DNA from 4 places in the Streptomyces sp. TLI_146 genome. Region 2 is predicted to be linked to each of the others. Evidence: riboswitches for the same ligand, from Rfam matches in the RefSeq annotation. Region 2 holds a riboswitch; each other region holds the start of a gene.
What was found. A riboswitch is a leader RNA that binds a small molecule or an ion and turns the genes downstream of it on or off. The one in region 2 is predicted to bind cobalamin.
Positions count from the first base shown of each region.

Region 1: another riboswitch for cobalamin. It lies ahead of BX283_RS15010 (prenyltransferase/squalene oxidase repeat-containing protein); the one in region 2 lies ahead of BX283_RS34430 (HoxN/HupN/NixA family nickel/cobalt transporter).
Region 3: another riboswitch for cobalamin. It lies ahead of metE (5-methyltetrahydropteroyltriglutamate--homocysteine S-methyltransferase); the one in region 2 lies ahead of BX283_RS34430 (HoxN/HupN/NixA family nickel/cobalt transporter).
Region 4: another riboswitch for cobalamin. It lies ahead of BX283_RS26565 (ribonucleoside-diphosphate reductase subunit alpha); the one in region 2 lies ahead of BX283_RS34430 (HoxN/HupN/NixA family nickel/cobalt transporter).

Region 1 is NZ_PJMX01000001.1:3,300,326-3,307,825, forward strand. Features, by position in the region: gene BX283_RS15000 (aldehyde dehydrogenase) at 1-803, opposite strand, end outside; gene BX283_RS15005 (MBL fold metallo-hydrolase) at 979-2,034, shown strand; cobalamin riboswitch at 2,222-2,359, shown strand; gene BX283_RS15010 (prenyltransferase/squalene oxidase repeat-containing protein) at 2,475-3,734, shown strand; gene BX283_RS15015 (SCO2322 family protein) at 3,734-4,390, shown strand; gene BX283_RS15020 (energy-coupling factor transporter transmembrane component T) at 4,408-5,784, shown strand; gene BX283_RS15025 (ABC transporter ATP-binding protein) at 5,781-7,500, shown strand, end outside.
Region 2 is NZ_PJMX01000001.1:7,735,732-7,743,231, reverse strand. Features, by position in the region: gene BX283_RS34440 (YafY family protein) at 1-780, opposite strand, end outside; gene BX283_RS34435 (NAD(P)H-binding protein) at 898-1,737, shown strand; gene BX283_RS34430 (HoxN/HupN/NixA family nickel/cobalt transporter) at 1,762-2,931, opposite strand; cobalamin riboswitch at 2,929-3,136, opposite strand; gene BX283_RS34420 (hypothetical protein) at 3,541-3,807, shown strand; gene BX283_RS34415 (radical SAM protein) at 3,870-4,934, opposite strand; gene BX283_RS34410 (penicillin acylase family protein) at 5,127-7,500, opposite strand, start outside.
Region 3 is NZ_PJMX01000001.1:6,766,230-6,773,729, forward strand. Features, by position in the region: gene BX283_RS30215 (bifunctional nitrate reductase/sulfite reductase flavoprotein subunit alpha) at 1-4,191, opposite strand, end outside; cobalamin riboswitch at 4,466-4,617, shown strand; gene metE (5-methyltetrahydropteroyltriglutamate--homocysteine S-methyltransferase) at 4,801-7,122, shown strand; gene BX283_RS30225 (VOC family protein) at 7,183-7,500, opposite strand, start outside.
Region 4 is NZ_PJMX01000001.1:5,905,691-5,913,190, reverse strand. Features, by position in the region: gene BX283_RS26580 (GntR family transcriptional regulator) at 1-275, shown strand, start outside; gene BX283_RS26575 (DUF3311 domain-containing protein) at 419-673, shown strand; gene mctP (monocarboxylate uptake permease MctP) at 688-2,319, shown strand; cobalamin riboswitch at 2,450-2,591, shown strand; gene BX283_RS26565 (ribonucleoside-diphosphate reductase subunit alpha) at 2,717-5,095, shown strand; gene BX283_RS26560 (ribonucleotide-diphosphate reductase subunit beta) at 5,095-6,108, shown strand; gene def (peptide deformylase) at 6,221-6,853, opposite strand; gene BX283_RS26550 (hypothetical protein) at 6,912-7,500, opposite strand, start outside.

The DNA of each region.
Region 1 (7,500 bases), 4.4 Mb from region 2:
TCGGCGTCGGGCAGCACGACGGCGGCGGACTTGCCGCCCAGCTCCAGGGTGACCCGGGTGAGGTTGCGCGCGGCGACCTCCATCACGCGCCGCCCGGCCGCCACCGACCCGGTGAACGACACCTTGTCCACATCCGGGTGCCCGACCAGGTACTCGCTGACCTCCCGGTCGGCGGGCAGGATCGAGAGCACGCCCTCCGGCAGCCCGGCCTCGCGGGCGATGTCGCCGAGTATGTACGCGTCGAGGGGCGTCTCCGGGGACGGCTTGAGCACCACCGAGCACCCGGCGAGCAGCGCGGGCGCGAGCTTGGCGGCGGCCACGAACTGCGGGACGTTCCACGGGACGACGGCCGCCACCACCCCGACCGGCTCGCGCCGCACCAGGATCGGCCCGAGGACCCCGGCGCGCCGCTCCTCGTACGGGAAGTCGCGCGCGACGGTGATGGCCGCGTCCCAGACCATCATCGCGCCGAGGGCCTGGGCGAGGACGCTCCAGGAGTACGGGGAGCCGTTCTGCGAGCTGATGGAGCGGGCGATCTCCTCGTGGCGCAGGGCGATCGCGTCCTTGATACGGGTGACGACCTCGATGCGGTCGGCGAGCGGCAGCCGTGGCCAGGGCCCCTCGTCGAAGGCCCGGCGGGCGGTGGCGACGGCGTGGTCGACGTCGGCCCGGGAGGCGTGCGGCACCCGGCCGATGACCTGTTCGGTGTGGGGCGAGACGACGTCGATGACGTCGGTTCCGCGGGGGTCGGTGAGTTCCCCGCCGATGTAGAGCCGGGTGTGCTCGATGAGATCGCTGGTCATGGCGTGGCGCCTCCCGCTGCGGTCCATTTTCTGACGGCATTTCAGATCTGCCAGAACTGATACCAGTTCCCCTATGAGGAGTCCACGGACGGGAGACCTCTTGAGGCCCGGACTGAAACACGTTCTACTGTGACCTGTCGGTGCCCACCGGGGCGGTCGGAGACGAGGCTGATCCATGACGCAGATGGCACGGGGGACGCGGGTGGCCGACCACGGCGGGGGCGTCCACTCGATCGAGGTGCCCATCCCGGACAACCCGCTCGGCCACACGCTGGTGTACGTGGTCGACACCGGCCGGGGCCCGGTCCTGGTCGACACGGGGTGGGACGACCCGGCGTCCTGGGACACGCTGACGGACGGCCTGCGGCGGCTCGGCACCGAGGTCGCGGACATCCACGGGGTGGTGCTCACCCACCACCACCCCGACCACCACGGGCTCTCCGGCCGGGTGCGGGAGGCGTCCGGGGCGTGGCTCGCGATGCACGCGGCGGACACGGCGGTGGTCCGGCGCACCCGGGAGGCGGAGCCGGGGGCCTGGCTGTCCTATCTCGTGGAGAAGCTGACGGCGGTGGGGGCGCCGGAGGACCACCTCGCGCCGCTGCGGGCGGCACGGGCGCGGGGTTCCGCCCGGTCGCTGCCGGGCCTGCGGGCGGCTCTGCCCGACCGGGAGATCGTCCCCGGCGACCTGCTGCCGCTGCCGGGCCGCCGGCTGCGGGCGATCTGGACGCCCGGTCACACGCCGGGCCACGTCTGCCTCCACCTGGAGGAGCGGCACCCCTCGGACCGCCCGGGTCACGGCCGCCTGTTCTCGGGCGACCACCTGTTGCCCGGGATCACTCCGCACATCGGGCTGTACGAGGACCCCGACGACGCGACGGTGACCGATCCCCTCGGCGACTACGTGTCCTCCCTTGAGCGGGTGGGCCGCCTGGGGGTGGCGGAGGTGCTCCCCGCCCACCAGCACACGTTCACGGACGCGGCCGGGCGGGTCCGTACGCTCCTCGCCCACCACGAGTCCCGCCTGGCGGACCTGCTCTCCCTGCTGGCGGCCGAGCCCCTCACCCCCTGGCAGCTGGCGGTCCGGATGGAGTGGAACCGCCCCTGGTCGCAGATCCCCTACGGCTCGCGCAACATCGCGGTGTCGGAGGCGGAGGCGCATGTACGGCGACTGGTGAAGCTGGGGCGGGCGGAGGGGGTACCGGGCCCGCCGCTGGCGTACCGGGCGGTTTAGCCCCCGCCCCGCCCCTTCCCGGGGCTGCGCCCCGGACCCCGGCACCCAGGGGATCGCCGCGCAGCGGCACTCAAGGGGCGCGGGGAACTGCGCGAGCAACCCAGCACGGTCCGCAGACGAAGCACCCGGCCGCCCGCCCAGGGCTTTCGGGAAGGGGTGGGGTGGGGGATCACGCCCGCCGCAGGCGGAAGCTACAGTGAACCCGTCGTCCATGCCCGTACGGGGGAAAGCCGGTGCGAATCCGGCGCTGACCCGCAACCGTGAATATGTCGTCGCCCGCCCGGCGCGACAAGCCGGACCACCCCGACGGACATGACCGGCTCAGCGGTCACCGGCAAGCACGCCGATGACCGGCCCCGTCGAGGTACACGGAGCCACGAGCCGGCGTGCCCCCGCGCCCGCCGCGCCGTCCGGCCCCCGCAGGAGAGGCACCGCCCGCCATGACCGTACGCCGCTGCGCCGCAGCGCTCGCCGTCGCCACCGTCGCCCTCGGCGCTGCCGCCCCGGCCGCCCTCGCCGACGGCACGGCGCCGTCCTCCCCCGCCAAGACCCTCCCGCAGGGGCTGTACGGGACGAAGGACCCCGCGTTCGACGGCGTCTGGCGGCAGTCGCTCGCCCTGCTCGCCCAGAGCACGGTCGGCGTGAAGCCCGCCGCGCAGGCGGTGACGTGGCTGACGGGTCAGCAGTGCGACACCGGCGGCTTCTCCTCGTACCGTGCCGACGCCGCCAAGCCGTGCGACGCCAAGACGGTGCTCGACACCAACGCCACCGCCGCCGCGGTCCAGGCCCTCGTCGCCCTCGGCGACCACACCGACGCCGTGACGAAGGGCGTCTCCTGGCTGAAGACCGTGCAGAACCCCGACGGTGGCTGGCCCTACAACCCCGGCGGCAAGAGCGACGCCAACTCCACCTCGGTCGTGATCGGCGCCCTCGCCGCCGCCGGTGAGAAGCCCGCCGACGCCAAGTCCGCCGTCAAGGACGGCCAGGGCGGCAAGTCGCCGCTGGACGCGCTGCTCACGTTCGCGATGCCGTGCGACAGCACGCCCGGCTCGGGCGCGTTCGCCTACCAGCCGGACCTGAAGACCTCGAAGCTGTACGCGAACGCCGACGCCAGCGCCGCCGCCGTGACCGCCTCGTACGGCAAGGGCCTCGCCGCCACCGCCGGGCACTCCGACGCCAAGGGCACCACCTGCGAGAAGGCGACCACGCCGGAGCAGGCCGCGCACAACGGCGCCGCGTACCTGGCCCGCACCATGGCCAAGTCGGGCCACCTCAACTCGATGATGCCGGGCGCCGAGAACCAGCCCGACTACGGCAACACCGCCGACGCCGTCGTGGCCCTCGCCGCCGACGGCCAGGAGGCCCAGGCCAAGGCGTCCCTCCAGTGGCTGGAGAAGAACGCGTCCGGCTGGGCCAAGGAGAACGGCCCGGCCGCGTACGCCCAGCTCGTCCTCGCCGCGAACGCCACCGGCGCCGACCCGAGGAAGTTCGGCGGCACGGACCTGGTGTCCCAGCTGAACGCCACGGGCCCGACCCCGGCGGGCACGCAGGCGGCCGACCAGACCAAGCAGGCCAAGTCCGACGAGAAGAAGGACGACTCCTCCAGCACGTCGGTGTGGTGGATCGTCGGCGTGTTCTTCGTGGCGAGCGTGGGCGTCGGCTTCCTCGTCAGCGCGCGCAAGAAGAACGCACAGAAGTGATGTCCGGGCACCGCCTCACGGCCGTGACCGGCCTCGCCCTCGCGCTGACGCTCGGCGCGGGGGCGGTGGCGGTGCCCGCACAGGCGTCGGGCTACCGCTACTGGTCGTTCTGGGAGCGCCAGGGCACGACCTGGACGTACGCCACGCAGGGCCCGGCCACCGCGCACCCCTCCGACGGCGACGTCCAGGGCTTCCGCTTCGCGGTCAGCGCGGACTCCAAGGACGCGGCGACCCCGCGCTCGGCGCCGACGTTCGCGCAGGTGTGCGCGTCGACACCGGCGAAGCCGGGCCGCAAGCGGGTCGCCCTCGCGCTCGACTTCGGCACCCCGCAGGACGCGCCGGGCGGCGAGACGCCCCCGGCACCGCGTACGGCGTGCGCGCAGGTCCCCGAGGACGCGACGACGGCGGACGCCCTGGCCGCGGTGGCCAAGCCGCTCCGCTACAACAGCGCGGCCCTGCTGTGCGCGATCGCGGGCTACCCGCACACGGGTTGCGGCGAACAGGTGTCGACGAAGAAGCCGGACACGCGGCCCAGCACCGCCGCTCCGGAGAAGTCCTCGGACTCCGGCCCGTCCCTGGGCCTGCTGGCGGGCATCGCGGCAGTCCTGGCCCTGGCAGCAGCAGCGATCTGGCAATCCCGCCGCCGCCGCGACTGACCGGCCGGAACCATCGGATGCCCAGGAACGACGACACCCGGCAGCCAGGTCCGGCGAGCAAGCCCGACGGGGAACCCACCGACTCCCCGCAGCCGCCGACGGCGAAGGCGCCCCACAAGAAGACCCGCACCGGCGAACGGACCGTCACAGGTGGAGCGGGTGGGTACGACAACCCGGCCGGAGGCCGGGTGCACCCACGACGGCCCGCGGCCGACGAACACCGCACCCCACGCCCCGCGCCCAAGCGGCACCGCACCCCACCCCCCGCGGCGAAGCGGCACCGCACCCCCTACACCACCCGCTCCAACGCCCTGCACCCCGGCGCCTGGTGGCTGTGGGCCATAGGGCTGGCCACGGCCGCTTCCCGCACCACCAACCCCCTCCTCCTCGCCCTGCTCGTGGCCGTCGCCGGCTACGTCGTCGCGGCGAGGCGTACGGACGCGCCGTGGGCCCGCTCGTACACCGCCTTCGTCAAGCTCGGCCTCGCCGTCGTCGCCATCCGCCTCGTCTTCAACGTGGCCCTCGGCTCGCCGATCCCCGGCACCCACACCCTCCTCACGCTCCCCGAGGCCCCCCTCCCCGACTGGGCGAAGGGCATCCGCATCGGCGGCCGCGTCACCGCCGAGGGCATGCTCTTCGCCCTCTACGACGGCGCCCGACTCGCCGCGCTCCTCATCTGCGTCGGCGCCGCGAACGCCCTCGCCAACCCGGCCCGCCTCCTCAAGTCCCTCCCGGGCGCCCTGTACGAGGCGGGCGTCGCCGTCGTCGTCGCGATGACGTTCGCGCCGAACATGGTCGCCGACGTCGCCCGGCTGAGGACCGTCCGCCGACTGCGCGGCCGCCCCACCGGCGGCATCAAGGCGATCCTCCAGATCGGCCTGCCGGTCCTGGAGGGCGCCCTGGAACGCTCGGTCGCCGTCGCCGCCTCCATGGACGCCCGCGGCTACGGCCGCACCGCGCACGTACCGCCCGCCGTCCGCCACACCACCACCGTCCTCACCCTCGGCGGACTACTCGGCGTCTGCGCCGGTACGTACGGACTCCTCGCCGCCGAAGGCGCCCGCTACGGCCTGCCCGTCCTGCTCACCGGCCTCGCCGCCGCCCTCGCGGGCCTGCGCCTGGGCGGCCGCCGCTCGGTCCGCACCCGCTACCGCCCCGACCGCTGGGGCACCCGCGCCTGGCTGGTGGCCGGTTCCGGCGCGGCGGTGGCGGCCGCGATGATCTGGGCGGGCACGTACGCACCGGACGCCCTGCACCCGGGCGTCGTCCCGCTCACCGCCCCCGAGCTCCCCCTCTGGCCCGCCCTGGCCACGCTCGTGGGCCTGCTCCCGGCCTTCGTGACCCCCGCACCTCAGACACCCCGGACACCCCGGACACCCCAGGAGTCGAAATGATCCACTTCGAAGAGGTGTCGGTCACGTACGAGGGCCACGAGGCCCCCACCGTCCAGCAGGTCCACCTCACCGTCCCCGAGGGCGAGTTGGTCCTGCTCATCGGCCCCTCGGGGGTCGGCAAGTCGACACTCCTCGGTACGGTCTCGGGCCTGGTCCCCCACTTCACCGGCGGCACCCTGCGCGGCCGTGTGACGGTCGACGGCCGCGACACCCGTACCCACAAACCGCGCGAACTCGCCGACCTGGTCGGCACGGTGGGCCAGGACCCGCTCGCCCACTTCGTCACCGACACGGTCGAGGACGAGCTGGCGTACGGCATGGAATCGCTCGGCCTCGCCCCGCACGTGATGCGCCGACGGGTCGAGGAGACCCTCGACCTGCTGGGCCTCGCGGACCTGCGCGACCGCCCGATCGCCACGCTCTCCGGCGGCCAGCAGCAGCGCGTGGCGATCGGCTCGGTCCTGACCCCGCACCCGAAGGTCCTGGTCCTGGACGAGCCGACGTCGGCCCTTGACCCGGCGGCGGCGGAGGAGGTCCTGTCCGTACTGCAACGCCTGGTCCACGACCTGGGCACGACGGTCCTGATGGCCGAACACCGCCTGGAACGAGTGATCCAGTACGCGGACCGGGCCCTCCTGCTCCCGTCCCCGTCCACCGCTCCGATCCTGGGCACCCCGGCGGAAATCATGGCGATCTCGCCGGTACACCCCCCGGTGGTCACTCTGGGCCGCCTGGCAGGCTGGCACCCCCTGCCTTTGTCGGTACGGGACGCCCGCCGCAGGGCAACAGACCTCCGAGCCCACCTGGCAACGAGAGCCCCGCAGCCGCCAACGGCGAAGGCACCGTCCCACGAAGAGCCCCGCACCGACGACCCCACCGTCACGGGCACCACCCCCACCCACGCCCCGCAGCCGCCAACGGCGAAGGCACCGTCCCACGAAGAGCCCCGCACCGACGACCCCACCGTCACGGGCACCACCCCCACCCACGCCCCGCAGCCGCCGACGGCGAAGGCACCGTCCCACGAAGAGCCCCGCACCGACGCCCCCACCGTCACGGGCACCACCCCCACCCACGCCCCGCAGCCGCCGACGGCGAACGCGCCCCACAAGAAGACCCGCACCGGCGATCCCACCGAAACGGGTGGTGCGGGTGGGAACGCCGACCCGGCCGAAGGCCGGGTGCCCACCCACCGCCCCGCACGGGGCCCCGCACGCGCGGCGAACACCGGCCTCCGCGCGGCCCTGGCCCGCCTCCGCCGAGGCACAACGGCAGCAACGGCAGCACCCGCCGCGACGGCAACCGCAACCGTCACCGAACTCGGCGTACGCCGAGCCCGCATCGACGCCCTGCGGGCCGTCACCCTCACCCTCGCCCCCGGCGAGACCACCGCCCTCATGGGAAGGAACGGCGCGGGCAAGTCCACCCTCCTCAACACCCTCGTCGGCATGATCGAGCCCACCACCGGCACGGTGACCGTCAACGGCCGCACCCCGCACCGCACTCCCCCGCGCGAGCTGATCCGCGACGTGGGCCTCGTACCGCAGGAGCCCCGGGACCTGCTGTACGCGGACACGGTCGCCGCCGAGTGCGCGGCGGCCGACGCCGACGCCGAGGCGCCCGACGGCACCTGCCGCGACCTCGTCACCGCGCTCCTCCCCGGCGTCCCCGACGACACCCACCCCCGCGACCTCTCCGAGGGCCAGCGCCTCGCCC
Region 2 (7,500 bases):
CAGGACGCGCCCGGCCGTGGGATCGGCCCGCCCCCGTACGGTCGCGCCGCGCATCCGCTCCTCCATCGGCGCGGCCAGGGCCCGCCAGGCCGAGGCCAGATCGAAGCCCTCCGGCCGCACGACGGGGTCCGCGGTCACCTCGACCGAGGTGATCCGGTCGAGCCGGAAGATACGCAGACCGTCGTGGCCGGATCCGGCCACCGGCTGCTCGCCTCCCCCCTTGTCCGTACCGGCCACGAGATACGGGACTCCCGCCTTGGTGACCAGGCCCAGGGGGTCGACCGTGCGCATACCGGCCGGGCTGCCGGGGCGGGCGTATCCGAGGCGGATCCGCAGGCCGTCCACCACCGCCCCTTGCAGCGCGTCCAGCTGGGGCGTGCCCGCGGTGACGGGCAGGCGCCACCAGTCCGTGCCGTCCGTGACACCGGCCTTCGACGCGGCCTCGGCGTCGGGCCGGAGCGGCGCGGGCAGCGCCCGGACCAACTTGCGCAGCGCCGTGCGCAGTTCGGGCGTGGCCGCCGACGGCCCCGCGACCAGGAACATCGCACGGATCTCGGCGGCCGTCAGACCGGTGAGGTCGGTACGGGCCCCGCCGACCAGGGACCAGCCGCCGCCCCGCCCGTGCTGGGAGTACACCGGGATGCCGGCGGCCGCCAGCGCCTCCAGGTCGCGGCGCGCGGTGCGCTCGGACACCTCCAGCTCCGCCGCCACCTCGCGCGCGGTCACGCGTCCGCGTGTCTGCAGGAACAACAGGGTCGCCACCAGACGATCGGCTCTCATGCCGATCATTCTCTTTCTGAAACTGGACAAGAGATGGCCAGTTTGGCTTCCAGGATGAGTGCAGATCGAGCGCGGACGGATCACGTGCCGCGCCTCAGACACCCTCAGGGAGAGATCATGATCGTGGTGACCGGAGCAACCGGGAACGTCGGACGGCACCTTGTTCGGACCCTCGCCTCGTCGGGCGAGTGGGTGACAGCGGTCTCCCGTCGCGTCCCGGCCGGGTTGATGCCGGGCAACGTGGAGTTCCAGCAGGCCGATCCGGCCCGGCCCGAGAGCCTCAAGCCCGCCCTCGACGGGGCCGACGCGCTGTACCTCCTCGTCCCCGGCGACGGCGAGGGCCTCGACCCGTACGCCATCCTCGACACGGCGCGGGCCGCCGGGGTGCGCCGGGTCGTCCTCCAGTCGTCGCAGGCCACCGCCACCCGCCCGCACTCCCCCGCACACACCCGGCTGCGCGCCTTCGAGGACGCCGTACGGGAGTCGGGCCTGACGTGGACGGTCCTGCGGCCCAGCGGATTCGCCTCCAACGCCTATATGTGGGCGGCCTCGATCCGCTCCGAGCGGACGGTCACGGCGCCCTTCGGCGATGTCGCCCTGCCCGTCATCGACCCGGCCGACATCGCCGCGGTCGCCGCCGCGGCCCTGCGCGACGGGAGCCACACGGGCCGGACGTACGAACTCACCGGACCGGCCCCGCTCTCGCCGCGCGAGCAGACCCGCGCGATCGGGGAGGCGCTGGGGGCGCCGGTGCGCTTCGTCGAGCAGAGCCCGGCCGAGGCACGGGAGCTGCTCACCCGCTTCATGCCGGAGCCGGTGGTCGAGGCCACGCTCGGCATCCTCGGCGAACCCACGCCCGAGGAGCGGCGGGTGAGCCCGGACGTGGAGCGGGTCCTGGGCCGGGCGCCGCGTCCGTTCAGCGCCTGGGCGGCGGACAACGTGGCGGCCTTCAGGTGACGCGGCCTTCAGGTGACGCGGCCTTCAGGTGACGTCCGGGACCGGCTCGGATGCGGCCTGGCCGGGCACTTCGGCGGGCCGCGGGGGGACGCGCCCCGCCCACCGCTGCTCGACCTTGGCCAGCCGCCAGTACGCCAGGGCCGCGGCCCACACCGCGACGAACAGGCCGACGATGATGAAGCCCACGTTGTCCAGGTCGAGGCCCGCGATCCAGCCGGTCGCGCCGTCGCGCAGGTCGAGCTTGTCGTGCAGGACCCCCACCAGCTCGATCGTGCCGATCAGGAAGGCCACCGCGATGGAGAGCCCGGTGATGGTGAGGTTGTAGAACACCTTGCGCACCGGGTTGGAGAAGGCCCACTGGTAGGCGAAGTTCATGAAGGTGCCGTCGATGGTGTCGAACAGGCTCATTCCCGCCGCGAAGAGCAGCGGCAGGCACAGCACCGCGTACCAGGGCAGCCCGGCGGCCGCGCCCGAGCCGGCCATCACCATCAGGGTGACCTCGGTGGCGGTGTCGAAGCCGAGCCCGAAGAGGAAGCCCAGCGGGTACATCTGGCCGGGCCGGGTGATCGACTTGGTGAAGCGGCCCAGGAGGCGGTTCATGAACCCCCGTGAGTCCAGGTGCTGTTCCAGCTCGGCCTCGTCGTACGTGCCCGCGCGCATGGCCCGGAAGACCCGCAGGATGCCGGCGAGGGCGAGGAGGTTGAGCGCGGCGATGAGGTACAGGAACGATCCGGAGACGGTCGTGCCGACGATGCCGAGCGTCTGGTGGGTCTGTGAGTCGTCGTTCATCAGGGTGCCCGCGAGCTGCGCGCCCCCGGCGACCAGGGCCGCCATGACGACCACGACGCTGGAGTGCCCGAGCGCGAACCAGAAGCCGACCGACACCGGGCGTTTGCCGTCGGCCATCAGCTTGCGGGTGGTGTTGTCAATCGCCGCGATGTGGTCGGCGTCGAAGGCGTGCCGCATGCCGAGGGTGTAGGCGGTGACGCCGAGGCCCAGGCCGAACGTCTTCGAGCCGACCTCGTAGTGCTCGGGCACGACGAGCAGGAAGAGGATGCCGAACGCCACCACGTGCAGGGCGGCGATCACCGCCAGCAGCCAGGCGGTGCGCACGGTGTCCTCGCGCCGCCAGTGGAATGTGGCGGCAGGGGTGGGCAGGGTCATTCGTTCACGCTCCAGCACCTCGTGGATCATTACGCGAGATGCCGTGGCCGGTCTCCTGGCTTCCGGGTGTCGCGCCGCCCCTGCCTTCCCAGCGGCCTCACGGCCACCAGTGGCACTACGGGGCGGGCTACCCGAAGCCGTTCATGGCCTGAACGACATGGGGCCCGATCACAGTGGCGAGGGCCGCTCCGGTCTTGCACCGGTCTTCCCGAACACCACGGCTCGCCAACCGTAGGTGCGACCCGCCCCACCTGCAAGTCTGGTCGTGGACAGGGGTATTACAGATCACATTCCACGCCGGACTCGACGAGGGAGCGAAACGGCTCGGCCGGGTCCGGACGAAGCAGAGCCGGGCCTGACGCACCGCGAGGTCGGCCGGGCGTGCGCCGAAGGGGCACCCACCGCCACGGCTCAAGGTGCTGACGCACGCGGGCCTGGTTACGCTGCGCCGGACGGGACCAATCGCTTCTCCCGGCCCGGCGCGACGGGCACGAGGAAGGGCCGACGCATGGGCGACGCCGCCAGCAGGAACACGGTCGCGGTCGAGCGGCACATCGCCGCGAGCCCCGCCGCCGTGTTCTCGTTCTTCACCGACCGCGAGCGCTGGCTGTCCTGGGCGACTGGTACCGGCGGGAGATCATGGACCCGGGCAAGCAGCCCCTGCTGTTCCTGCTGCTCGGGTTCCTCGGGGCGTTCCTCTTCATCCGGTTCGGCGTGCGGATGATCCGGGCCGAGATCGAGGCCGCCGTCTGCGGGATCGGCACGGCCCTCGTCCTGGACGAGTTCGCCCTCATCCCGCATCTGCGCGACGTCTACTGGTCCGAGGAGGGCAGGCTCTCCGTCGACAGCGTCGTCCTGGGGGCGGCTGTGTGGGGAACGCGAGGGCTGGCGCCGTCGGCTGCGTGAGAAGGTCTACGACGCGATCGCGGGCAAACCCTCCCAGCCGTGATCATCGCCGAGGACGCCTCTCAGCCTGCGGTCGGCGCGGTGAACACCGGGCGGCGGTCGATGCGGGCGCGGACCTCGTCGGAGCCGAAGTGGTAGTCGATACGCCGCACGGCCTCGGCCCAGCCGCGCATGGTGCCCGCGCCCGCGCCGGAGAGCGCCTCGGTCACGAACGGGTCGGTCCACCGCTCCACCGCACGCCGCCACAGCTCGGCGGGCGGCTCCTCCAGCAGACTGCCGACCGTGCCCTCGTAGATGAGCATGGCCCGGACCTGCCCGTCGGGCTCGATCTGCACCGACTGGAAGTCGAGCCCGCGCGCCACCTGTTCGGGGTTCATCTGCAACGAGAAGTTGGTCGACGTGCCGACCCGGACGGTGGCCGGGGCGAGCGCCTGAAGCCGCGCGCGCCGCTCCTCACCGCCCAGCTCGACGAGCTGTTCGTCCGAGAGAAGTTCGTGCTCGGCGTATCCGGTGCGGCTGCCGAGCCCGGACGGCACGGCGGCCCCGAAGTCGAGCGAGCTCAGGTGCGGGAACCGGGGGACGACGTCCGTGCAGAACTCCTCCAGCCGGTCGACGTTGCTCCGTACGACCACACAGTCGATGGCGAACGGGAGCGGGCGCTCACCGCGCCCGTCCCGCTCCCGCGCTGCGGCCTCCAGCAGTGCCAGCGCCCGCATCGCCCGCTCGAACGAACCCGCCCTGCCGCGGATCCGGTCGTGCACCTCGGGCGCGGGGCCGTCGACACTCACCACGACCCGCCCGCACACGCGCGCCAGCTCTTCGGTCATCCACGGCTGGAAGTTCCAGCCGCCGGTGTACACGAGCACCGAGATACCGGCCCGCGTCAGCCGCTCCGCGACTTCGAACACCCCCTTGACCAGGAGCGGTTCACCCCCGGCGAGGGTGACCTGGAGGGGGCCCAGGGAGATGATCGCGTCGGCGATGCGGAGCATGTCGTCGTGGCCGACCTGGCGCGTCGGCCGCCTGCCCGACTCCGAGTAGCAGTGGGTGCAGCGCAGCGGACAGGCGTACGTGATGTCCCAGATGACGGACTGGGGACCATCGGCAACGTTGTTCGCGCGCTCCATCGCATGCTCCCCGTGTCCGCTCGCGGCCTCGACGCCGGAACGTCCCCCGTTCGGGCGGGGGACGTTCCCGCCTCGCTCAGACTAGGAGGCGTCCCCCGGCCCCGGTATCCCCAACTCTGGGGATGGCGTGGGCCGTACGGGTCGCCCCGACGCGTTCATGGCACCGGCGCCCACCGCCCCGGTCAGCCCCGGTCAGCCCCGCAGGGTTATGGTCCGCAGCTGGGGGTCGGACGCTATCTCCGCCTCGGTGAACCGTTCCGTGACCCAGCGCTTGTGCGAGAAGAGGACGGTCTGGTCGGTGTAGTGCGGCGATTCGGGGTTGACGGACTGCCCGTAGGTGAGGATCGTCCGGGTGCGCGGCCCCTGGGCCGTCAGCTCCGTGGCCATGATGAAGCTGGAGCCCGACGCGTAGTCGTCCGGGGAGCTCGGGCGTGTGGCGCCGCCGCTGCCCGACGTGGGTGACGCGTCCACGACGTTGAAGCAGCCCTCGCCTCCGGAGCAGCCGGGCAGCGGAATCCCCGCCCAGCGCTGCACACTGCCTATCGGCGCGTCCAGCGGCACCTGGTCGGCGGCCAGCTGGCGGACGGCGTCGGCCAGCGCGCGCCGCACCTGCGGCTCGTCGCCGTTGAGCCCGCGCGGGGTGGTGAGCGGCTGGGCCGGGTCGTACGGAACGCGCCACCAGGCGTGCGGGCCGTCCACTCGGGTGCGGAACGCCTTCCACAACACGGCGCCGCGGCTGTCGGGGTCGTCGCGGGTGTCCCAGGCCGCCAGGACGTCACAGGCGGCGCGCACATCCACCTCGGTGCCGTCGGTGGCGGTCAGGACGGGGTGCGCGCGGCACATCGCGACCGCGTCGTCGCGGCCCAGCTCCGCCGTGTAGTTGCGGTCGCCGAGCATGCTCGCCTGCAACGTGGACAGGGTGAAGCCGGGAGCGCCGAGTCCGTCGGAGCCGTCGCGCCGGCCCGCGATCATCTGGAGCCCGAGCTGGGCGCGCGGCCCGAGGGGAACTCCGGCGCGGTACATCCGCGGGTAACCGGCCAGCGGCTCGGCGGGGTTGGTCAGCGTCGAGTCGTTGTTGGAGTTGGCCACATAGTCGGTCCGGGTCAGCCGGGGCTGGTGGCCGGGGCCGAAGATGCCCGGCACCACCGCGTCGGGGTCGCTGCCCCAGTCGCAGGCCGAGGTCGAACCGTCGAGCACACCGACCAGATCCTCGCCGCCCCCGCCCGGCAGGGCACACCGCTTGAGCTGGTCGTCGGCGACGTGGGGCACGGCGGAGGAGTCGTTGAAGTACGCGGTACCGGCGGTGTCCGTGGCGATCGTGTACGTCCACGGGATGCCCTGGTACGTCTGGTGGGCCTGCTTGAGCTGGGCCACGGACCGCGCCCTGCCGATCGCCAGCCACTCGTTCATCGAGCGCAGGTTGTCCGCGTTGGCGTCCCTCAGTGCGTACGCCTCGGTGCGCGTCCAGCCCTCGGCGAGGACCGGGCCGTACCGGGAGGTGTGGAGGGTGCTGGAGACGGTGGACACCTTGCCGTCGGCGCCCCGGACCGTGACCGGAACGGTCCTGCGGGTCATCGGCACGGCCTTGCCGTCGACCAGGTAGCTCGTCGGGTCGCCGGGTGCGAGGGCGAGGCGGTAGAGCGAGGCGTGGTCGGCGTTGCTCGTGGTGTGCGTCCAGGCCAGGGTGCGGTTGTGGCCGATCTCGACGAGCGGGGTGCCGTAGATGCTCGCGCCCGCGACGTCGATGACGCCCGGGATCGTCAACTGCACCTGGTAGAAGCGGTACCCGCCGATCCAGGCCAGGTGCGGGTTGGCCAGCAGCATGCCGTCGCGGCCACGGGTCGCGTCACGGCCGAGCGCCCAGCCGTTGCTGCCGAGGTCGTCGCGGCGGGGGCCCTTGCGGGTGGACGGGGGTGAGGGAATTTCCCGCGCGGGCACCGAGGCCGAACCGCTCGCGGCGACGCTGGGCGCTCCTGTGGCTGCCGCTGCTGCTGTTGCTGCCGTTGCTGCCCGTCGTGGCTTCGGGGCGGCCTTGCCCCCGGCCCCTGTCGGCGGGGTCGCGGTGGCGATGGCCTGCTTGAGCGCCGTCGCGCCGAAGGCGCCGTTGACGTCGTAGACGAGGTTCCAGATGTCCATGGCGTTGATCGGGCCGACCCAGGGCTGGCCCTTGCACGTCGGGTCCGGCAGGTGAGCGGCGCCGGTGTCGCGCAGATACCGGTTGTACCCGGCGGCGTACCCCTCGACCATCCGGCGCAGCTCGGGCGTCGGGCCGAGCGGCGCCGGGCGGTCGAGCAGCCGCCGGACCGTACCTGCCTGCCGCAGTCCCTGGTGGTAGGTGTCGCTCGCCAGGTTGGGCGTGTCGTCGGCGGTCGTCCCCGTCGGGCCGAGGTATCTGGAGCGGTCGCCCCGCAACGTCATGACCTGGTCGGCGAGTTGGCACAGGTTGTCCTGCGCGAACGCGTAGCCGTATCCGTACCCCAAGCCGCCGTAGTCGTGGGCCAGGACGTGCGGGATGCCGTACTCGGTGCGGCGGATCTGCGCGGTGTAGCCGTGGTCGTCCACCCGT
Region 3 (7,500 bases), 970 kb from region 2:
GCCCTCCGCGCTCAGTTTGGTCAGCTCGTCCTCGTAGTAGAAGTCGGTGGCACGGTGCTGCTCGCCGAAGAACAGCCAGTTCGGGGCGTGATGGCCCAGCGCCCGGCGTTCGTAGAGGAAGCCGATGAAGGGGGCGACGCCGGTGCCGGGGCCGACCATCACCATCGGCGTCCCCGGGTCGGCGGGCGGCCGGAAGTGCCGGGTGTGCTGTACATACACCGGAAGCGGCGCGTCCGGCGGTGAGTCCGCGAGCAGGGCCGAGCACACGCCCGCGCGCGGGTGGCCGAGGCGGTTCTCGTACCGGACGACCGAGACCGTCACGGACACCTCGTGCGGGTCGGTCAGCGGGCTGGACGATATCGAGTACAGCCGTGGCCGCAGGCCGCGCAGGACGCCCGCCCACTCGGGCGCGCTCGCGCGCACCCCGTGCTCGGCCACCACGTCCACCGCCTGGCGGCCCCAGGACCACTGCGCCAGCTGCCACTTGTTGTCAGGGCGCAGCAAGTGCTTGAGGCGGCGGTCATGGGTTCGCTCGGCGACGAACTTGAGCAGGTCGGGGCCGATCCGCGTGATGTCCAGGTGCTCGTGCAGCGCCGTACCGAACGGGACTTCGCCGACCCCGCGGATCTCGACGGGAGTCGTGGAGTCCAGACCGGTGACGGCCAGCCACTCGGCCACCAGATCCGGTGAGTTGACCGGGTGCACGCCCAGCGCGTCCCCGGCCGCGTAGGTGAGCGGGGTGTCGCTCGCGCGGGTGTCGAAGGTGAACCGCCGTACCTCTTTGCTCGACCCGGGGAGGCTGAGCAGTGAGTTCCCCGTCAGCCGGGCCGTGACGGCGGCGGCCCGGGAGCTGGGGAGGGGGACGGAGGAGGTGGTAGGGACCCTGGCAGCCGTGGAACTGCCGGGGATGGGTGTGGTGTTGAGGACCGAGGATGTTGCTGTACCCGGTGAACGGACGCCGTGCGAGGTGAGTTCCCGCTCGGCCGCGAATTCGTCGGGGAAGTTTCCGGGAGTCCCGGGGGCGGGTGCGGCGGGGGTGCCGAGGGATGTGTCGCCGGGGAGGCCGGCGGGCTCGCCGGGAGCCGATTTCCCGGCCGCCGACAGCTCCTCCAGCTTGGCCAGCACCCCGTCGAGCCACTCCTGCGCCCGGTCCTCGAAGTCCGGTTCGCAGTCGGTGCGGGGGAGCAGCCGGACCGCCCCCAGCTCGGCAAGGCGCCGGTCCAGGCGCCTGCCGTGCCCGCAGAATTCGTCGTACGACGAGTCCCCGAACGCCAGGACCGCGAAGCGGCGCCCTTCCAGACGCGGAGCCTCGTCGTCGGCCAGGGCGTCCCAGAACGCGGCGCCGTTGTCCGGCGCTTCGCCGTCTCCGGTGGTGCTGGTGATCAGCAGCACCTCGGCGTCGGTGGGCAGCGTGTCCGGAGCGGTGTCGTCCATCGGGACGAGCCGGATCCGGTGCCCGGCGGCGGCGAGCCGTTCGGCACCGGCCGCGGCGAGCTGCTCGGCGTTGCCGGTCTGCGAGGCCCACAGCACCAGCACGTCACGGCCCCGGGGGGCCTGGGGCGGCGCGGCAGGGGCGGGGCGCGGGGTGGCCCGCGAGTACATCCCGGCCAGCACGCCGTTCACCCACAGCGCGTGCTCCTCGCTGAACGGCGCCGTCGGCGGCAGTACGGGGATGCCGGGCGCGCCCGACTCCAGCCCGGCCAGGAACCCGGCCAGGTACTGGCGTTCCCGCTCGGTGAGGACCGGCGGAGGAGCGCCGAGCCCGAACACGACGGCGGGAGCGGCGCCCTGGCCCGCCCACTGGGGCGAGTCGGGGGCCGTGCGCTGGGCGGGGACGGCGTGCGGGAGGGGCGCGGGGGCGTCGAGGAGCGCGGTACCCGCGACGGGCGCCCCTGTAGTGCCGCTCACGCCCGCTGTCGCCAGCGCGCCACCCGAAACGAGCGCTCCCGCCGCTCCCGACGCGTCGGCCGAGCGGCTGGGGGATGTCACCACGGCGTCCGTCGCCGTCCCCGGCATGACGGGCCGCGCCACCTCCGCCGCGACCTTCGTCAGCGACACCGCGCACACCTTGAACTCGGGCTGCAGCGAGATCGGATCGACCGCGTCGCTGGTCACGTCGTTGATGCTCAGATCCGCGCCGAACAGGTCGTTCCAGTGGAACGGCGCGAAGCAGCACCCCGGCCGCACCCGGTCGGTCACCACGGCGGGCAGCACCGCCCGTCCGCGCCGGGAGGCGATCTCCACCCCGTCGCCCTCGGCGATGCCGAGGCGTTCGGCGTCCTGGGGATGCACCTCCACGAACGGCGCCGGGTTGAGCTTGTTGAGCTTGGCCACCTTCCCCGTCTTGGTGAGCGTGTGCCACTGGTGCTGCAGCCGCCCGGTGTTGAGCACGAACGGGAAGTCGTCGTCGGGCATCTCGGCGGCCGGCAGGTGCGGGCGCGCGTGGAAGACGGCCCGCCCGCTTGCCGTAGGGAACACCGGACCGCCGCCGTCCTCGGTCACGTACCGGATCGGGTTGCGGTCGGGACCCTCGGTGGTCGGGGCGGGCCACTGCACCGGCGTGGCGCGCAGCCGCTCGTACGTCACCCCGCGCAGGTCGTAGCCGGTCTTCGGGTTCCAGGCCCGCTTGATCTCCTCGAAGACCTCCTCGGGACCCGTGTAGCTGAACGCCTCCTCGTACCCCATCGCGCACGCCACGCGCGCGATGATCTGCCAGTCGGGCAGCGCCTCGCCGGGCGCGTCGACGGCCTGCCGGGCGAGGGTGAGGTTGCGCTCGCTGTTGATGAGGACACCCTCGGCCTCGGTCCACAGGGCGCCCGGCAGCACCACGTCCGCGTACGCGGTGGTCTCGGTCTCGGCGAACACGTCCTGGACGACGACGAACTCGGCCGCCCGCAGGCCTTCGACGACGGTGCGGCGGTTGGCGACGGAGGCCACCGGGTTGGTGCAGATCACCCAGCACGCCTTGATGTCGCCGTCGGCCATCCGCCGGAAGAGTTCGACGGTGCCGAGCCCCGCCCCGTCGGTGCGCAGCGTGCCCGGCTCCAGCCCCCACAGCTCCTCGGTGAAGGCCCGCTCCTCGTCCACGAGCACCGAGCGCTGGCCGGGCAGCCCGGGGCCCATGTAGCCCATCTCGCGGCCGCCCATGGCGTTCGGCTGGCCGGTGAGCGAGAACGGGCCGCTGCCGGGGCGGCAGATCGCTCCGGTCGCCAGATGCAGGTTGACCAGGGCGTTGGTGTTCCAGGTGCCGTGGGTGGACTGGTTGAGCCCCATGGTCCAGCAGCTCATCCACTCCCCGGCCGCGCCGATCCACCGCGCCGCCGTACGGATGTCGTCCTCGGGGATCCCGGTGGTCTGTGCGACCGAGGCGGGTGGGTAGTCGGCCAGGAACTCGCCCATCGCCTCCCAGCCCTCGGTGTACTCGGCGATGAAGGCGGGATCGGTGTGCCCGTTCTCCTGGAGCAGGTGCAGCAGGCCGTTGAGCAGCGCGAGATCCGTGCCCGGCTTGATCTGGAGGAACAGATCTGCCTTGGCGGCGGTCGCGGTGCGGCGCGGGTCGACGACGATCAGCTTCGCCCCGGCCTTGACGCGCTCCATCATCCTCAGAAAGAGGATGGGATGACAGTCGGCCATGTTTGACCCGATGACCAGGAAGACGTCCGCCTTCTCGAAGTCCTGGTACGAGCCGGGCGGCCCGTCCGCGCCCAGCGACAGCTTGTAGCCGCTGCCCGCACTCGCCATGCACAGCCGGGAGTTGGACTCGATCTGGTTGGTGCCGATGAACCCCTTGGTCAGCTTGTTGGCCAGATACTGTGCCTCCAGGCTCATCTGACCGGACACGTACAACGCGACGGCGTCCGGCCCGTGCTCGTCGACGATCGCCCGCAACCTGCCCGCCGCCTCGGCGATCATCGCGTCGACACCGGCGGGCACCGGCTCGGCCCCGCGCTCACCCCGTACCAGCGCGGTGGACAGGCGTCCCGGAGCGGCCAGCATGTCGGCCGTCGTCGCGCCCTTGGTGCACAGCCGACCGGAGTTGGTCGGGTGTGATTTGTCACCGGAGGCCTTGAGCACCGTGCGCCGGCCGTCCGGCCCCATGGCGATGTCGAGGACCATCCCGCAGCCCACACCGCAGTACGAGCAGACCGTGCGCACCTGTTCGGTGGCGGCCCGCGTGGCCTGTGCGGTCAACGGGTGTCCCCTCTCGTCTCGGCCGGGATCCCTTGGGTTTCCGACCGTACGAAATGCCCGTTACTTCGATGTCACGTGCGGCGATCACGAGTGGTTACGTCGGCCACACTAATCGCGCCCCGATGCTGTGAGCACCTGTGTGCGACTGCGGCACGCCTCCGATGTCGGACATCACGAGGCGTGCGCGTCCGATGTGAGGGGTGGCCCCGGCCCCCTGTCTGGGTAGGGTGGCGCTCGCAGCTGGTTCGCCCTGCCCGCCAGGCAGGCGCGTCGCAAGAGGGAACCCGGTGGGAATCCGGGACTGCCCCGCAGCGGTGAGCGGGAACGACCGCCGTCATACGCACTGGGCCCGGCCGGGTCTGGGAAGCGACGGCCAGTAGGTGTCCGCCGGGAATCCGGCAGGCGTGCCCGCGAGTCCGAAGACCTGCCCGTTGCCCGTGCGCGACCGATCGCGCGCGGAGATCTTGGTGACCTCGTGGGCGGGTCGGCGGGACGAGAGGTGGTTCGAGCGCGGGCACCGTTCCGCGCGGGCCGCCCTGTCCGTCATCCCTTCGCGCCCACGACCCGTACCAGGGTCGATTTCGGGACATTCTCGCGAAGGAGAGTTTCGTGACCAGCACGTCCGCAGCCGCGGCAGCACGGGCCACCGTGTACGGCTACCCCCGCCAGGGCCCCGACCGGGAGCTCAAGAAGGCCATCGAGGGCTACTGGAAGGGCCGAGTCGGCGCCGACGCCCTCCGTGACACCGCCCGTGACCTGCGCCGCGCCAATTGGCTCCGGCTCGCGGAGGCAGGCGTCGACGAAGTGCCGACCGGCGACTTCTCGTACTACGACCACGTCCTCGACACCAGCGTGATGGTGGGTGCGATCCCCGACCGGCACCGCACCGCCGTCGAGACCGACACCCTGGACGGCTACTTCGCCATGGCCCGCGGCACCCAGGACGTGGCGCCGCTGGAGATGACCAAGTGGTTCGACACCAACTACCACTACCTGGTCCCCGAACTCGGCCCGGACACCGTCTTCACCGCCGACTCCGGCAAGCAGGTCGCCGAGCTCACCGAGGCGCTGGCGCTCGGCCTCGCGGCCCGGCCCGTCCTGGTCGGACCGGTCACCTACCTCCTGCTGGCCAAGCCCGCACCCGGCGTCGACGCCGACTTCCAGCCGCTGGCCCTGCTGGAGCGGCTGCTGCCCGTCTACGCCGAGGTGCTCGCCGATCTGCGGGCGGCGGGTGCCCAGTGGGTGCAGCTCGACGAGCCCGCCCTCGTCCAGGACCGCGGCCCCGCCGAACTGGACGCCGCCGCCCGCGCCTATGGGGCGCTCGGCAGCCTCACCGACCGACCCAAGCTGCTGGTCGCCTCCTACTTCGACCGCCTCGGCGAGGCCCTGCCCGTCCTGGCCAAGGCGCCCGTGGAGGGCCTCGGCCTGGACTTCACGGGACCGGCCGCCGCCAACCTCGACGGCCTCGCCGCCGTCGGCGGGCTGCCCGGCAAGCGGCTGGTCGCGGGCGTCGTCGACGGCCGCAACATCTGGATCAACGACCACGAGAAGTCCCTCGCCGCCCTCGGCACGCTCCTCGGCCTCGCCGGCACCGTCGACGTGGCACCGTCGTGCTCGCTGCTGCACGTCCCGCTCGACGCGACGGCCGAACGCGACATCGACCCGCAGATCGCCCGCTGGCTCGCCTTCGCCCACCAGAAGACCACCGAGACCGTGACCCTGGCCCGCGGTCTCACCGGCGGCACCGGCGCGATCGCCGCCGAACTCGCCGCCAACCGCGCCGACCTGGCCTCGCGCGCCGGCTCCGCCCTCACCCACGACCCGGCGGTACGCGCGCGTACGTCGACGGTCACCGAGGCCGACGGCCGCCGCTCCCAGCCGTACGGCGAACGCGCCCCGGCCCAGCGCGCCCGCCTGCGGCTGCCGCTGCTGCCCACGACCACCATCGGCTCGTTCCCGCAGACCACCGAGGTACGCACCGCCCGCGCCGACCTGCGCGCCGGACGCGTCGACACCGAGGGCTACGAGGAGCGCATCAAGGCCGAGATCCGCGAGGTGATCGCCTTCCAGGAGAAGGCGGGCATCGACGTCCTCGTCCACGGCGAGGCCGAACGCAACGACATGGTGCAGTACTTCGCCGAGCAGCTGACCGGCTACCTCGCCACCCAGCACGGCTGGGTCCAGTCGTACGGCACGCGCTATGTCCGCCCGCCGGTCCTGGCCGGCGACATCTCCCGGCCGAAGCCGATGACGGTGCGCTGGACCGCGTACGCCCAGTCGCTCACCGACCGCCCCGTCAAGGGCATGCTCACCGGGCCGGTCACCATGCTGGCCTGGTCGTTCGTCCGCGACGACCAGCCGCTCGCGGAGACCGCCCGCCAGGTGGCGCTCGCGCTGCGCGACGAGGTGAACGACCTGGAGGCGGCGGGTACTTCGGTCATCCAGGTCGACGAGCCCGCTCTGCGCGAGACGCTGCCGCTGCGCGCCGCGGACCGCGCCGCCTATCTGGACTGGGCCACGGAATCGTTCCGCCTGACCACCGCGGGCGTACGTCCCGACACCCAGATCCACACCCACATGTGCTACGCCGAGTTCGGTGACATCCTCCAGGCCATCGACGACCTCGACGCCGACGTCATCAGCCTGGAGGCGGCCCGCTCGCACATGAGGGTGGCCGACGAGCTCGCCGCCGCCGGGTATCCGCGCGAGGTGGGACCCGGTGTCTACGACATCCACTCGCCGCGCGTACCGAGCGCCGAGGAGGCGGCCGCACTGCTGCGCAAGGGGCTCGCGGCCATCGCCCCGGAACGGCTCTGGGTCAACCCCGACTGCGGATTGAAGACCCGCGGCTGGACCGAGACGAGGCAGTCCCTGGAGAACCTCGTCGAGGCCGCCCGGACGGTCAGGGCGCAGGTGCGGCAGGGGGCTTGACACAGCCGGGGTGTGCGGGCACGCGCGCGTGCCCGCACACCCCGGGGCCCTTCCGGCTCGCTACACGTCGGCCATCTGCGGCATCTCGCCCTGCGTCGTCTGCAGGTCGATCACCGAGAAGGACGCGCCCTGCGGGTCGCTGAGCGCCGCGAACCGGCCGAAGGGCGTGTCCATCGGCCCGAACCGCAGCACCCCGCCCCGCTTGGTGGCCTTCGCCACCGCGTCGTCGCAGTTGTCGACCGCGAAGTACACGTTCACGTACGACGGCACCTCGGGCGGGAACTCCTCCGTCATCTTCATGCGCCCCATGACCATCTCGTCACGCACGCTGAAGACCCGGAAGTCGGCCGCGTCGTCCTGCATCTGCTTGGCGCCGTA
Region 4 (7,500 bases), 1.8 Mb from region 2:
CCGCGCTGCGCCGCTCGCTGGTCAAGTACACCTCCCTCTACACCGCCCTCGCGGAGGTGTACGGGGTGCGGCTCGCCGAGGCCGAGGAGACGATCGAGACGTCGCTCGCCACCCCGCGCGAGGCCGGCCTGCTCGGCACGGACGTGGGCCTGCCAATGCTGATGCTCTCCCGCCACTCACTGGACGGGAACGGCGAACCGGTGGAGTGGGTGCGCTCGGTGTACCGGGGCGACCGCTACAAGTTCGTCGCGCGGCTGAAGCGGCCGACAGACTGACATAGCCGGAAATAGCCTCCGGCCTGCACCGACCCCGCACTCTTTCGCCACGTCCGCTATCCGGACGGGGGTTTCGCGACGGTTATCCGTCCCCTAGATTTCCTGCGCATTACACAGGTGAAGTGAGGGGACGGAGCCAACGTATGCCGGAATCAACGCAAGAGCGGAGACCGGTGATCACGCCCGCGCGCGTGGTCATCGCCCTCTGCCTGATCGCGCCCTTCGTGGCGATGCTCTGGGTCGGTTCGTACGCGAAGACCGACCCGGCCCTCGCCGGGATCCCGTTCTTCTACTGGTACCAGATGCTCTGGGTGGTCATCTCGACCGCGCTCACCATGCTCGCGTACAAGCTGTGGCAGCACGACCAGCAGGGCCGCAAGGCGGGTGAGGGCAAGTGACCTCCTCGTCGCGAGTGACTCTCGCAGCCGCCGACGGGGTGAACGGCGTCGCGCTCGGCGTCTTCATCTTCTTCTTCCTGGCCGTCACGGTCATCGGCTTCCTGGCCGCCCGCTGGCGCCGCGCCGAGAACGAGCAGAGCCTGGACGAATGGGGCCTGGGCGGGCGCTCGTTCGGCACCTGGGTCACCTGGTTCCTGCTCGGCGGCGACCTCTACACCGCGTACACGTTCGTCGCGGTTCCGGCGGCGGTGTACGCGGCGGGCGCGGCCGGTTTCTTCGCGGTGCCGTACACGATCCTGGTCTACCCGCTGATCTTCACGTTCCTCCCCCGGCTCTGGTCGGTCTCGCACAAGCACGGCTATGTGACGACGTCCGACTTCGTGCGCGGCCGGTTCGGCTCCAAGGGCCTCTCGCTCGCGGTCGCGGTCACCGGCATCCTCGCCACGATGCCGTACATCGCGCTCCAGCTGGTCGGCATCCAGGCGGTGCTGGACGTGATGGGCATCGGCGGGTCCAGCAACTGGTTCGTCAAGGACCTGCCGCTGCTGATCGCGTTCGCGGTGCTCGCCGCGTACACCTACTCCTCGGGTCTGCGCGCCCCCGCACTGATCGCGTTCGTGAAGGACACGCTGATCTACATCGTCATCCTGGTGGCGATCATCTACATCCCGATCAAGCTCGGCGGCTTCGACGACATCTTCGCGGCGGCCCGGCACAAGTTCGAGACGCCCAACGCGGCCGGGAAGCCCACGGGCGCGCTCGTGCCCCCCGAGGCGGGGCAGTGGACGTACGCGACGCTCGCCCTCGGCTCGGCGCTGGCGCTCTTCATGTACCCGCACTCGATCACGGCGACCCTCTCCTCCCGCAGCCGCAACGTCATCCGCCGCAACACCACGATCCTGCCGCTGTACTCGCTGATGCTGGGCCTGCTCGCGCTGCTCGGCTTCATGGCGATCGCGGCCGGGGTCAAGGTCAAGAACGGCCAGCTGGCGATCCCGCAGCTGTTCGAGGACATGTTCCCGGACTGGTTCGCGGGCGTGGCGTTCGCCGCCATCGGCATCGGCGCGCTCGTCCCGGCGGCGATCATGTCGATCGCGGCCGCGAACCTTTTCACCCGCAACATCTACAAGGACTTCCTCAAGCCGGACGCCACGCCGGAGCAGGAGACCAAGGTCTCCAAGCTGGTCTCGCTGCTGGTGAAGGTGGGCGCGCTGGTCTTCGTCCTGACGATGGACAAGACGGTCGCGATCAACTTCCAGCTGCTCGGCGGCATCTGGATCCTGCAGACCTTCCCGTCCCTGGTGGGCGGTCTCTTCACCCGCTGGTTCCACCGCTGGGCGCTGCTGGCGGGCTGGGCGGTGGGCATGGCGTACGGCACGCTCGCCGCGTACGGGGTCGCCTCGCCCACCCAGAAGCACTTCGGCGGCAGCTCCAAGGAGATCCCCGGCATCGGTGAGATCGGCTACATCGGCCTCACCGCGTTCCTCCTGAACGTCGCGGTCACCGTCGTCCTCACGGTCGTCCTGCGGGCCCTGAAGGCCCCCGACGGCGTCGACGAGACGTCCCCGGAGGACTACACGGCGGACGCGGGCGACCCGGGCGTACAGACGGAACTGCCCCCGGCGACGGCGGGCTCGACGCACTGAGCCGACCCTTCACCGTATGCACACGGGCCGCCGGGAATCCCGGCGGCCCGTTGTCGCTTTCATGGAGGACGAGTTGACGCTCTGCCACTCCACGGTTTCACCGCGACACAACATGTGGGGGCAACACGACAGCCCGGCACAAGATGTATGCTCGTGCTCGCTGTCGCCGCAGGGGAATCCGGTGCAAATCCGGAACTGTCCCGCAACGGTGTACTCGTACGCATTTGCGTACTTGGTCAGTCCGAGGACCTGCCGACAGCGCGCCCTGGCCGTCCGGTCCGGGTGCCAGACGTCCGGGCCTCGCGGAATGGGCAGTGGACGCGGCGTACCCCCGAGGGGGTGTGTCCGTGTGCCCGCACCTCCCCAAGGCCCCGTGCCGAGCGAGGAGTGCCCCCACGTGACCATCGCCCCTGCGGATCCCGCCTCAGCGATCGCCGAAGAGCCGGCCGATGCCCCCGGGACCGCGCTGCTGCGGACCCTGACCGACCTCACCGCCGATCTGCCGGACACCGACCCCGGCCGTGTCGCCGCCGCCGCGCTGCGCGGCCGCAACGCGCGCTCGGACGAGGCGGAGCTGCGGGGGCTCGCCACCGAGGCCGCCGCCGGTCTGATCTCCGAGGACCCGGCGTACTCCCGCCTCGCCGCCCGGCTGCTGACGCTCACGATCGCCGAGGAGGCCGCGACCCAGGGCTCGGTCTCGTTCTCCGAGTCGGTCGAGGTCGGCCACCGCGAGGGCCTGATCGCGGACCGCACCGCCGACTTCGTACGGCTGCACGCGGCCCGCCTCGACGCGCTGGTGGCGGACTCCCTCGCGGCCGGCGCCGACGACCGCTTCGGCTACTTCGGCCTGCGCACGCTCTACTCGCGCTACCTGCTGCGGCACCCGATCACCCGCCAGGTCATCGAGACCCCGCAGCACTTCATGCTCCGGGTCGCGGCGGGCCTGGCCGAGGACGACTCGGTGCGCGCGCTCGACGAGGTCGCCTCGCTGTACGGCCTGATGAGCCGGCTGGACTACCTGCCGTCCTCCCCCACGCTCTTCAACTCCGGCACCCGCCATCCGCAGATGTCCAGCTGCTACCTGCTGGACTCCCCGCAGGACGAGCTGGACTCGATCTACGACCGCTACCACCAGGTGGCGCGCCTGTCCAAGCACGCGGGCGGCATCGGCCTCTCGTACTCCCGCATCCGCTCGCGCGGCTCGCTCATCCGGGGCACCAACGGCCACTCCAACGGCATCGTCCCGTTCCTGAAGACGCTGGACGCCTCGGTCGCGGCCGTCAACCAGGGCGGGCGGCGCAAGGGCGCGGCGGCGGTCTACCTGGAGACCTGGCACTCCGACATCGAGGAGTTCCTGGAGCTGCGCGACAACACCGGTGAGGACGCCCGGCGTACGCACAACCTGAACCTGGCGCACTGGATCCCGGACGAGTTCATGCGCCGCGTGGACGCGGACGGCAGCTGGTCGCTGTTCTCCCCCGCCGACGTGCCCGAGCTGGTCGACCTGTGGGGCGACGAGTTCGACGCCGCCTACCGCAAGGCCGAGGCGGCCGGTCTGGCCCAGAAGACGATCCCGGCGCGGGACCTGTACGGCCGGATGATGCGCACCCTGGCGCAGACCGGCAACGGCTGGATGACCTTCAAGGACGCCTCCAACCGCACCGCCAACCAGACGGCGGAGCCCGGCCACACCGTCCACTCCTCGAATCTCTGCACGGAGATCCTGGAGGTCACGGACGACGGCGAGACGGCCGTCTGCAACCTCGGCTCGGTCAACCTCGGCGCCTTCGTCCTCGCCTCGGGCGAGATCGACTGGGAGCGCCTGGACTCGACCGTCCGCACCGCCGTGACGTTCCTGGACCGGGTCGTCGACATCAACTTCTACCCGACCGAGCAGGCCGGCCGCTCCAACGCCAAGTGGCGTCCGGTGGGCCTGGGCGCGATGGGCCTCCAGGACGTCTTCTTCAAGCTGCGCCTGCCCTTCGACTCCCCCGAGGCGAAGGCCCTGTCGACCAAGCTGGCCGAGCGCATCATGCTCACGGCGTACGAGGCGTCCTGCGACCTCGCCGAGCGCTCGGGCCCGCTGCCCGCGTGGGACAAGACCCGTGCCGCGCGCGGTGTGCTGCACCCCGACCACTACGACGTCGAGCTGAACTGGCCGGAGCGCTGGGCGGCGCTGCGCGAGCGGATCGCCTCGGTGGGCATGCGCAACTCGCTGCTGCTCGCGATCGCCCCGACCGCGACCATCGCCTCCATCGCCGGTGTCTACGAGTGCATCGAGCCGCAGGTCTCCAACCTGTTCAAGCGCGAGACGCTGTCGGGTGAGTTCCTCCAGGTCAACGGCTACCTGGTGGAGGACCTGAAGAAGCTCGGCGTGTGGGACGCGCAGTCCCGCGAGGCGCTGCGCGAGGCCAGCGGCTCGGTCCAGGACTTCAGCTGGATCCCCGCCGACGTGCGGGCGCTCTACCGCACGGCGTGGGAGATCCCGCAGCGCGGCCTGATCGACATGGCGGCGGCCCGCACCCCCTTCCTTGACCAGTCGCAGTCGCTGAACCTGTTCCTGGAGACGCCCACCATCGGCAAGCTGTCGTCGATGTACGCGTACGCCTGGAAGCAGGGTCTGAAGACGACGTACTACCTGCGTTCGCGCCCGGCGACCCGGATCGCCCGCGCCGCCCAGGCCACCGCCCCGATCCCCGTCCAGCAGGCGGCCCCCGACGCCGACGCGATCGCCTGCTCCCTTGAGAACCCCGAGTCCTGCGAGGCCTGCCAGTAATGAGCTCCACCGACAAGAACCTGCTCGACCCGGGCTTCGAACTGACCCTGCGTCCGATGCGCTACCCGGACTTCTACGAGCGCTACCGCGACGCCATCAAGAACACCTGGACGGTGGAGGAGGTCGACCTCCACTCCGACGTCGCCGACCTCGCCAAGCTGTCGCCGGGCGAGCAGCACATGATCGGCCGTCTGGTCGCGTTCTTCGCGACCGGCGACTCGATCGTGGCGAACAACCTGGTGCTGACGCTGTACAAGCACATCAACTCCCCCGAGGCGCGGCTCTACCTGAGCCGTCAGCTCTTCGAGGAGGCCGTGCACGTCCAGTTCTATCTGACGCTGCTCGACACCTATCTGCCCGACCCGGACGACCGCGCGGCGGCCTTCGACGCGGTGGAGAACATCCCCTCGATCCGCGAGAAGGCGCAGTTCTGCTTCAAGTGGATCAACGAGGTCGAGAAGCTTGAGCGCCTGGAGACGCAGGCCGACCGCCGCCGCTTCCTGCTCAACCTGATCTGCTTCGCGGCCTGCATCGAGGGCCTGTTCTTCTACGGCGCCTTCGCGTACGTGTACTGGTTCCGCAGCCGCGGCCTGCTGCACGGTCTCGCGACCGGCACCAACTGGGTGTTCCGCGACGAGACGATGCACATGAACTTCGCCTTCGAGGTCGTGGACACCGTCCGCAAGGAGGAGCCGGAGCTCTTCGACGACCTGCTCCAGCAGCAGGTCACCGACATGATCAAGGAAGCGGTGGAGGCCGAGCTCCAGTTCGGCCGCGACCTGTGCGGCGAGGGCCTGCCGGGCATGAACACCGAGTCGATGCGCGAGTACCTCCAGTGCGTCGCCGACCAGCGCCTGCAGCGCCTCGGCTTCGCCCCGGTGTACGGCTCGTCGAACCCGTTCTCCTTCATGGAGCTGCAGGGCGTCCAGGAGCTCACGAACTTCTTCGAGCGCCGCCCGTCCGCGTACCAGGTCGCGGTCGAGGGCTCGGTGGGCTTCGACGAGGAGTTCTAGCTTTTAGGGGCGCGGGGAACTGCGCGACCAGCCACGCACGGTCCGCAGACAAAAGCGCACAAAAGGGCCCCGCACCATTTAGGTGCGGGGCCCCTCGCGTGCGTACGCGCGACTAGGCGTTCGGGACCACCTCGTACCGCGGCGTGCCCTCCGCCATCTGCTTCAGCGCGTCCTTGCGGTCCCGCTTGGAGAGCCGGTCGATGTACAGGTACCCGTACAGGTGGTCCGTCTCGTGCTGGAGGCAGCGCGCGAAGTAGCCGGTGCCGCGGACCTTGATCGGGTTGCCCTCGGCGTCCTGGCCGCTGACCTCGGCGTAGTCGGGGCGGGCCAGCTCGGCGTAGGCCGTCGGGACGGACAGGCAGCCCTCGTTGGACTCGTCCAGGACGCGGCGGTCGGCCGGCAGCTCCTGGAGGACCGGGTTGCACACAACGCCGACGTGGCGCACGCCCTCGTCGTCCATGCAGTCGTAGACGAAGACCTTGAGGTCGACGCCGATCTGGTTGGCGGCCAGGCCCACGCCCTCGGCGGTGCGCTGGCTGGCGAACATGTCGTCGATCAGCGCGGCCAGCTTGTCGTCGAACTCGGTGACGTCCTTGCACTCCTTGTGCAGCACCGGGTTGCCGACGACCGTGATCGGCCGGGACGTGCCCCGCGCGCGGTACGCCTGCTCGCGCTCCTCGCAGTCCTCCGTGTCGACGACGAACCCGTCGTTCTCGACCTGCTGGTCCGTCTCCTGCTGCGACATGTCCGCCGTACGCCTTCCTGAAAACCCGATTCCGAACCCGTACAGCCTACGGGCACGGTCAGCAGACTTCCTCTAGATCCCGCCACTCGCGGCTGTCGGGGCTGTCCGCGACCCAGCCGTCGAGCAGGCCGCGCACCAGGCCGGGCGGCGCCGCGATCCCGCACTCGCGCTCGGGCACCCACAGGTCGCCGGCGGTGCGGTGGCCCAGCGGGCCCGGATGGCCCGGCTCGCTGTGGTCGTGCGGGTCCAGGTGCTCGCCGTCGCCCTCGTCGCTGGGCATCCGCGACTCCGAGCAGGACCGGCACAGCAGCCGCACCGACGAGGACCAGTCCTCGGCGGCGAAGCCCGCGTCGGCCGCGAGCCGCTCGAGCGCGTCCCGGTCGGCCTCGGTGGCGGCCTCCAGGAGCACCACCCAGGTGGGCACCGGCGAGGGCGCCCACAGCTCGATCTCGTCGAAGACCGGGAAGGAGGGCCCGGCCGCGACCGTCCGCTCACCGTGCGGCACCCCGTCGTGCAGGACCACCTCGCCCCAGCGCCGCCCGGAGGACGGCAGCGGGATCGACAGGACCTCGATCCGCGCCGGGTCGAGCCTGCGGCCCCACACCACCTCGGCCTCGCCCTCGGGCGAGAGCCGCACGGCCGCGCTG